Regions from separate parts of the Shewanella sp. SNU WT4 genome, predicted to be linked through region 1. Evidence: predicted binding sites of a transcription regulator. Region 1 holds the regulator's gene; each other region holds the start of a gene.
The links. The regulator sigma-54, encoded in region 1, starts transcription at its own class of promoters, with help from an activator protein. The targets are predictions, from matches to a motif close to GTTGGCACGNNNNTNGNNT.
Positions count from the first base shown of each region.

Region 2: FJQ87_RS14455 (flagellar assembly protein T N-terminal domain-containing protein) is a predicted target of sigma-54. The motif match lies at 784-802, and genes of this name have one in related genera.
Region 3: flgF (flagellar basal-body rod protein FlgF) is a predicted target of sigma-54. The motif match lies at 756-774, and genes of this name have one in related genera.
Region 4: FJQ87_RS14265 (flagellar hook-length control protein FliK) is a predicted target of sigma-54. The motif match lies at 673-691, and genes of this name have one in related genera.

Region 1 is NZ_CP041151.1:957,098-959,305, reverse strand. It holds gene lptB (LPS export ABC transporter ATP-binding protein) at 1-441, shown strand, start outside; gene FJQ87_RS04295 (RNA polymerase factor sigma-54) at 547-2,115, shown strand; gene hpf (ribosome hibernation promoting factor) at 2,144-2,208, shown strand, end outside.
Region 2 is NZ_CP041151.1:3,209,690-3,211,897, forward strand. It holds gene FJQ87_RS14450 (FlgO family outer membrane protein) at 1-350, opposite strand, end outside; gene FJQ87_RS14455 (flagellar assembly protein T N-terminal domain-containing protein) at 965-2,137, shown strand.
Region 3 is NZ_CP041151.1:3,195,952-3,198,159, forward strand. It holds gene flgF (flagellar basal-body rod protein FlgF) at 1-710, opposite strand, end outside; partial or broken gene FJQ87_RS14380 (IS3 family transposase) at 864-1,561, shown strand.
Region 4 is NZ_CP041151.1:3,172,115-3,174,322, reverse strand. It holds gene fliI (flagellar protein export ATPase FliI) at 1-82, shown strand, start outside; gene fliJ (flagellar export protein FliJ) at 107-553, shown strand; gene FJQ87_RS14265 (flagellar hook-length control protein FliK) at 824-2,208, shown strand, end outside.

The DNA.
Region 1 (2,208 bases):
TATCAAAATATTATGGCGGTGCTGCAAACTCGTAAAGAGCTCAATAGCGATGAGCGTGAAGCGCAGCTAGAGCATTTACTGGAAGAGTTTCATATTACCCATATTCGCGACTCGCAAGGCATGTCGTTATCAGGCGGTGAACGGCGCCGAGTTGAAATTGCCAGAGCATTAGCGGCTAATCCTAAGTTTATTCTACTTGATGAGCCATTTGCAGGGGTTGACCCCATTTCAGTGATCGACATTAAAAAGATCATCGAACAACTCAAAAGCCGCGGGCTTGGGGTGTTAATCACAGATCATAACGTCCGTGAAACCTTAGACGTCTGTGAGCATGCCTATATCGTTAGCCATGGCGAATTGATTGCAGAAGGTACTCCCGCTGAAATATTAGATAACCAACAAGTGCGCGCAGTGTACTTAGGTGAACAATTCAGGCTATAGTTAACGTTAACAAGGCGATCAGTAAGGTCGTCTTTTACTTTGTGATATACGCTTATTATTCAGTGTTTTCCATCACAACTCTCATAAGTAGGGATAGCGGTAATTATGAAAGCGTCACTCCAGCTTAGACTGGGTCAGCAACTTACCATGACTCCGCAATTGCAGCAGGCCATTCGTCTGCTGCAATTATCATCCATGGAACTACAGCAGGAAATCCAGCAAGCCCTGGAGTCTAATCCGCTATTAGAATTGGATGAAGAGCAATATGATCCCATCCAAGCCGCGACGGAAGGCAACGAGTTCGATGTCACTCACGTTAAGAATCAGGACAAAGAACTAGAAACCAATGACAACAATACAGCAGACAGCAGCGACATGAGTTATGAAGCTGATGCCGTTGAAGCTGACTCCTATGAAGTCGATATGGAGCGCGATAGTTCAAGTGTCGATACTAGTGATGCCCTCACCCAAGAAACTATGCCAGAAGAGCTGCCTTTTGATAGCAGTTGGGATGAAGTGTTTACCGCAACTAGTAACACAGGCTCTGCTAATCTGCGCGATGATGACATGCCGTTTCAAGGTGAAACCTGCGAAGGCTTGTATGAGCATTTAGAATGGCAAAAGAATCTGACTCCGTTTAGCGATACCGATCGCGCCATTGCTACCACTATTATTGAAGCGATTGATGAACGCGGTTATCTCACCTTATCGACTGCTGAAATTCTGGATGCCATTAGTGATGATGACGATATAGAGCTTGATGAAGTGGAAGCTGTGCTTAAACGGATTCAGCATTTTGATCCCATAGGTGTCGGCGCCCGAGATTTGCGCGAATGTTTACTTATTCAGCTGTCGCATTTTAATGAAAACACACCATATTTAGCGGAAGCTAGACTGCTGATTGATGAACATTTGGATGTCTTAGCCGCCAAAGATTTTCGTTTATTAATGCGAAAAACTCGGCTCAAAGAAGATGATGTCAAATATGCGCTGCAACTGATCCAGACCTTAAATCCGCGCCCCGGCTCGTTAATTACGCCAAATAGCGATGAATACGTGATCCCTGATGTATCGGTCAGCAAAAAAAATGGTCGTTGGGTTGTAGAGCTCAATCCCGATAATATGCCTAAACTGAATGTAAACCAGCATTATGCCGCCATGGCTCGCAGCAGTCGCAATCAAGCCGATAGTCAGTTTATTCGCGGCCACTTGCAAGAAGCCAAATGGTTTATTAAAAGTTTAGAGAGTCGCAATGATACGCTTCTAAAGGTGGCGACTTGCATAGTTGAGTTCCAGCAAGGTTTCTTTGAGTTTGGTGAAGAAGCGATGAAACCTATGGTTCTTAATGACATAGCTGAAGCCGTTGAAATGCATGAATCGACGATTTCACGGGTGACGACTCAAAAATATATGCATACCCCTAAGGGGATTTTTGAATTAAAGTACTTTTTCTCTAGCCATGTAGGCACGGATGACGGCGGAGAATGCTCCTCTACAGCAATTAGAGCTTTTATAAAGAAGCTAGTCGCTGCAGAAAACCAAAAGAAACCACTGAGTGACAGTAAAATGGCTCAGCTTTTGGCAGAACAGGGAATTAACGTTGCACGGCGCACCATAGCTAAATATCGAGAAGCTATGTTGATCCCACCGTCCAATCAGCGTAAAAGTTTATAACCCACCATTTCACTGGAGGCAGGCATCTATGCAAATTAATCTGACAGGGCACCACGTAGAAGTAACCGATTCGTTACGCGAGTATGTTGAAAA
Region 2 (2,208 bases), 1.8 Mb from region 1:
CTTTGCGCCAAATTAATATCAACCACATTAAACTTTTGCTGCTGCAACGAGGTCATCAAACTTTGTTGCAGTTGCCGGCCGAAATCACTGCTCTGATTAAATTCTGATACTGTAACTGGGGTTGCTACTAACATCATCTTACTGAAAATATAGTCTTTATGATGGCGCACTAAGTCATTGACTATGCGCGCCGCCAAATGATCCATTACGGCCGTAGGCGGCAACCCATTGCCATCTTGTAAGTGACCCGGCGGCAAAGGCAGTGGCTCTTTGGCTTTAAGGGTGCAACTGGCTAATGCCAGCACACTGATGCCGTACAATGCCACTTTCAGCAACTTTTTCATCATCATCCCTCATACTTCGGCCGCGAATACTTCAAAATAATGAAATAACACGCGCCCCTATTTCATCTGGCTTAACTGCTCTGGCGTTAATTATGCAAACCTAATACCAAAATAGAGTAATTGATAAACTAATACCGAGGTGCAATCAGCAAGCGTTTAAACTTGCCTAGCGTTAGGTATTTATGATGAGGCTTTCCGCTTTCCACTTTCCAAGAAAGCGGAATCAAACCAAGCCCAAGAACCAACACTTATCTACTCATCTCAAATGCCCAAATAGCAAATTCCATACGGCCTAGACTCAAAGCAGCAGCTAAAACCCTCTATCTAAAACACTCAAACACATGCGCCTCCCATAGCATTAACGGCCGCATAGTAAAAATCTCCAACCATCACTGCCATTTAAGTGCATAGCTTCATACCTATATTGATGATTGCAAACACGGGCATGTTTATTGCTTACATCGCTAACTAACACAGGCATTGACACTCTGACATCGAAACAATGTCAGCAGATAGCTAGCACAATCAGCGCTTTGTTGGTTCATCTAGCAAAATTAAGCCGTAAAAGATACGCCAATGGATGCTCATGCAGTCAAGCCCTTGACGCTAAGGAGATAAGAGTGAAAACCAAGTCATTATTATTGCTAAGCCTACTGTGTATCAGCATAAGCTTTGATGCCACGGCAGCGCGCTGGGTTAATGCCACTGGGCAAGCGAGTATTAAAAACGATAATATCGATGCTGCCCGCCAAGAAGCCATTAAACAAGCCATCACTTATGCTGGCCTCAGCCAAGGCTTTACCATGCAAAGCCAAACCACGGTAGATCAAGGCCACATCATTAATAATCAATGGAATATGGCGCAGCAACTGCAAACTCAGTCAATGAAAATGATTTCTGAACTCATTATTGGCGATGAGCTTCAAGTCAATATCGCGCTTTTAGTGCAAGATGAAGCTGCCTATGAAGAGCAATGCACTCCAGCATCGCTTACGGCCGCGATTTTAGTGCCGCAGGCCACAATTAAAGATCGCAGCCAACTTAATTATGGTCAGTTAGTTAACTTTGAAACTGAGCTAGCCAATCGCCTCGCCAAACAAATGGAAGCATACAGCCATAAGTCGTTTGCACAATTACACAGTAATGACCGCTTAGACATAGACACTAGCCTTGGGCAAACTCGGGGTTATCGCTTGCCCGATTGGCTCGGCAAAACCACTGACAGCCAATATATCTTGCAGCTTAATATCGAAGATATGTCGTTGCTACCAGCCACTGAGAGTATGTTTGGCTTGATGGCAAATGATCCCTTACGCCATTTTGCTGTGACTTTTAGCCTCATTCACAGCATTAGTGGCGAAGTTATTTGGCAAAAGCTCTTTTCCCACCAAGCGGCTTGGCCCTTTGAAAAACAACAACAAGTGTTACCCAATAGCTTAGTATTTTGGAAGTCGCGCTATGGGCAAGGCATAGATGCGCTATTAATTGATGCCATTAAAGACTTAGATAACGAATTAGTATGCAGGCCAACCCTCGGGCAAATAGTGGCAATGGAAGGCAATCGATTAGTCATCAATCTTGGCCGTCGCCATGGCATGAACTTGCAAGATACAGTCGAAATAATTTTAAAACGCGATATCACAGATAGGCTCAGTGGCATGCGTTCGCTAGCAACCCCAAGCCAGTTAACCTTTCGCTTAGATCAAGTGAGTGAACTCAGTGCCAGCGGCGTGTTTGAGGAAGCGCTTGGCACCGGTGGTATTCAAGTACAAGATGTTGTGGTTAAGCAATAACTTAAATAGCTAATTAAGCTTTAACCTTGAACAAGCTCGCTTAAACCCAGTTAATAGCAATACAGTCAATA
Region 3 (2,208 bases), 1.8 Mb from region 1:
TTGATTTCTTCGCCGGTTTTCATCATTTTTACCTGCATTTCAAATTGACGTTGCAAGTCGATAAGCGACACCATTTCATGGACGGCATTGACATTACTGCCTTCAACGGCGCCCGCTTGAACTAACACGGCTTCATCCACAGGCGCTATCTCGCCCGACATTTGCCGAAATAAGCCATCTTCACCCCGCATCAGATTTTTCTCATCCGGGTTAACTAACTTAAGGCGCCCGACTTCTTCGATAACATTGGCCGCCGCCCCTTGGGGTCTGACAGAAATAGTGCCATCGGTGGCAATTTGGACTTTTTCTATAGGGATGGGCAGTACAATCGGCCCGCCATCGCCCATGACAGGATTACCGCGATCATTACGCAGTAAACCAGATTCATCTATGTGTAAGCTGGCAGAACGGGTATAAGCTTCACTGCCGTCAGCCGCTTGCACCGCAAACCAGCCCTTATCCTTGATAGCGACATCTAAATCACGGCCGGTAGTGCGAATACTGCCAGGGGTAAAATCGGCGGCAGGATTTTCTGTCATGGCAAACACCCGAGTTGGTAAGCCATGGCCAAAGGCTTGCATTGAGCGCGCTTGCTCGATGTCGGCTTTAAAACCGTCGGTATTGGCGTTGGCTAGGTTGTTAGCGCGAATGGCCAACGAATGCATATTCTGCTTGGCTCCACTCATGGCGATATAAATGAACTTATCCATGCTGCTCCGTCAATCTTTCTACTGGCGTCTGAATACAGGATAAGAAAGCAAGCTCTGTGCCATCTATCCCGTGCGCCGCCTTGTAGTGGTACGGTGAATTTGGCCACCTAGTTAGAGGTGATATCATCACCTCATAAGTTAACAGGTGACACTATGAAAAAACGTACAAGAAGACTGTTTAGTGCAGAATTTAAACTCGAATCTGCACAACTAGTACTAGACCAAAATTACTCAATTGTTGAAGCCGCTCAAGCTATGAATGTGGGCAAATCAACTATGGATAAGTGGGTTCGGCAATTAAGAGAAGAGCGACAAGGTAAGCAACCTAAAGCATCACCTATATCACCAGAACAAATTGAAATTCGAGAGTTAAAAAAGCAACTAGCTCGCCTCCAGGAGCACAACGAAATATTAAAAAAAGCCACAGCTCTGTTGATGTCGGACTCACTGAACAATTCTTAATAATTGAGAAACTCAGGCAGAGCTACAGCATAAAAACATTATGTGAAGTGTTCAGTATTCATCGTAGTAGTTACAAGTATTGGAGAAAACGGCCAACAACCATAAACGCAGATAAAGTAAAGCTTCGAAGTTTAGTTAGCGAAGTACACACTGCAAGTAACGGCTCGGCAGGTGCTAGAACGATTGCAGATATGGTTAGCCAGCAAGGTATCTCGCTAAGCCGTTATCGCGCCACTAAGTTGATGAAGGAGCTTGGTATAGTTAGCTGTCAGGTACCTAAGCACAAATACCGAAAAGCGACACTAGAACACATTGAAATCCCTAATCACCTAGGTCGACAATTCGCTGTCACTGCTCCGAATGAAGTTTGGGTTGGTGATGTCACCTACGGTGTGCCCGGAGTTCAGCACTAGCATGGAATGCTTTAACGAACCACGAGTCTATCTGAAATACATGAACACTACGGTAGGAGCTACATTGTTTATGGCACTATCTGGTTGTGCAGATAGTTGAGTCTGAGCGGCAGTGACTTATCGTATGCTGATAAGGTGATGTAACTCGCTGACAACGGGGAGTGAGGCGAATTCGTTAAGCCAAGATGCTCCTCTAGACTAAGTATTGGACGGATGAAGAACATGAACCGGTTAACCCGCATCTATGGGCTGAAACGTCGCCATTGCCTACACGAATTAACAGGCAATATGGTGCTGCAATAGTGCTAAACGTATGGGCACTATTGCCGAATTAATGAGTAATAAATATGTACTTATTAATGGATAAACGTTAAATCACAATTCTGCGTTTAAGCATCATCACCTTACAGTACGATAAGGTCAAAGACTGCGATCGGCATCCACCCCAATATGTTTGAGTTCAGGTAGATAAACCGGGGAAGGTTTGTTTTGAATGCTAAGGGAGCATGACCCTGATGACAAACAAGCTGGCGGAGTGTTCGTAGTAGTCTGAGATGGGGAAAGCCCATTACATGGCGAAGGGACACAGTTTAATTGATTTGCGTCAGCAAATTACCTGACCT
Region 4 (2,208 bases), 1.9 Mb from region 1:
TATGCGCCAAAGCATGCGCCAAAGCGTCAATTTTGCTGATAGTCAATTAATGCTGACCCAGTTAGCAGCCCAATGTAAGTAGCGGTTCACTCAATAAAGGGAGTGTGTGATGAGTAAAGATCCACTGCTAACAGTGCTAAAACTAGTGACAGAAGCTGAGCAGCAGGCGGCCTTGCAATTAAAAAGTGCCCAGCTTGAATGCCAAAAACGCCAGCAGCAGTTGGCCTCTCTCAATCAATATCGCTTGGATTACATGCAGCAGTTAAAAAATAAACTCGGGCAAGATATTAGCGCCAATTATTATCATCAATTTCAGCGCTTCATTCGCCAAATCGATGACGCCATCGCTAATCAGCTTAAAACCATTACAGATGCCAATAATATTCGTGAGCATAGGCAGGCGCATTGGTTGCAGCGCCAGCAAAAACGTAAATCGGTCGAGCAACTGCTGGGTAAAAAAGCCCAGCAAGCCAATGCTAAGGCGCAGCGATTAGAGCAAAAGCAGCAAGATGAGTTTGTGGTTAATCAATACGCTAGACGCACCATTCGCTAATTACCCGACAGGCAAAAGGCGTTAGGGTTTGATACGTTAAGGCTTGCCGAACCTCATACTTGCTTATCTTGCTGTTGCTATTCTGAACTTGTCTCTTGCAATTCCTAAGTCTCTTAGTTTGTGGCATTTAAATTGCTTATAACTAGGTCAATAGGGAGTGGTTGCCGTTATTGTCACTGTGACTGTCATTGTGATTAAGGTTAACGCTCCCATGGAACTGGCCTGAGTAAATGCGGGTTAAGATTCAATCAAGGCTTGGCGGAGAATAGCATGCAGCAAAATCAATCTGTGTTTTTAGCGCCTGTAGTCACTACGGCAGTAAATAGCAGCTCAACTAACGCCAGTTTAGTCAATAGCGGCTCAGCTAATACGCGCAGTCAAGTGGCATCTAGCCGTGATAGTGATTTCTCCACCGCGTTAACGGCCGCCGCCAATGCTAGGCAGCAAAGAGCTGAGCAGTTACAGCAAGAAAATACCCAAATGGCGGCTAATAATAAGCTTGCCGCTGATCAAAGGGCGGCCAATGACAGCCGCAGAGATGCCGCTAATCGCGACGCGGCAAGTAAAGATGCTGTGCGCGCCCAGCAAACAAGTACTGACACACCAAGAAATCCCGAGATTAAGCCTGTTAAAAACAGCGATGCTAACACCGCATTAACCGATAAAACTAAACCGTTAAATCATGACGTTAATCAAGCTAACAAGCCGGCTGTCAGTCAAGATAAACACTTGCCGCTTGGCAAAAATTTTGGCAGTGACGATTTTATGACGCTGATGTTTAGTCAGTTAGGTATTGATGACTCAGCCCTTGATTCCCTCAATGTCAATCAATTAGCTGGGGCCGATGCTAGTTTAGATGGTGAACTCAGTTTCGCGGTTGAAGAGCTTGATGCCTTACTGCAAGGCAGCGCAGTACCTGAGGCAGAGCTTTCACTAGAGCAGCTATTAGCGCTGACATTGGGGCATGAACAGCCCACAGACATAGATGCCAAAGTACTCAATGAACTTGCGGCCTTATTAGCTCAGTGGCAGCAAGGCAATGATAAAGAGGCATTACCGCCTGAGTTACAGAATTTGCTAACCAATACTTGGGAGCAATTGCAGCAAGGGCAAGCACTTGAGTTATCAAGCAATGATTTAGCGCAGTTCAAAGAGTGGTTAAGCACGCAAGGGCTGGAGGCTAAGGCATTGGATAAGCTTGATGCTCATAGTTTGGCTGCCATGCTGCAGCAAACCTTAGCCGCCTCTGGTGAGCCTTTGCCAAATACTGAACCTAAATGGCAAACCGCGAAAGATGCGCTGGCTGCTACGGTTGTCAGTGGTAAGGACATTAATAGCTTGGTACTGAGTGATGGCGCGAATCATCCTAAACCGGCGCTAAATGATAACGCCAATAGTCAGAAGGGCTATCAAGCTGAGCTATCAGCCAGCGCTACAGCGCAGTTACATGCCAATAGCCATTCAGCACTTAATCAAAGCCCACAAAGTCGCAGTAACATTTTAGGCGAGGGACTAGTGAATAGTGCGCCAAATGCTGGCGTTAATCTTGAGGCTCAATCGCCGCTAAATAGCCAAGGGAGCATGGCTTCACAACTTAGCAAATCACTATTAACGCCGCAAGATGCACCGCTAACCGATAAGCAAATGGCAAGTTT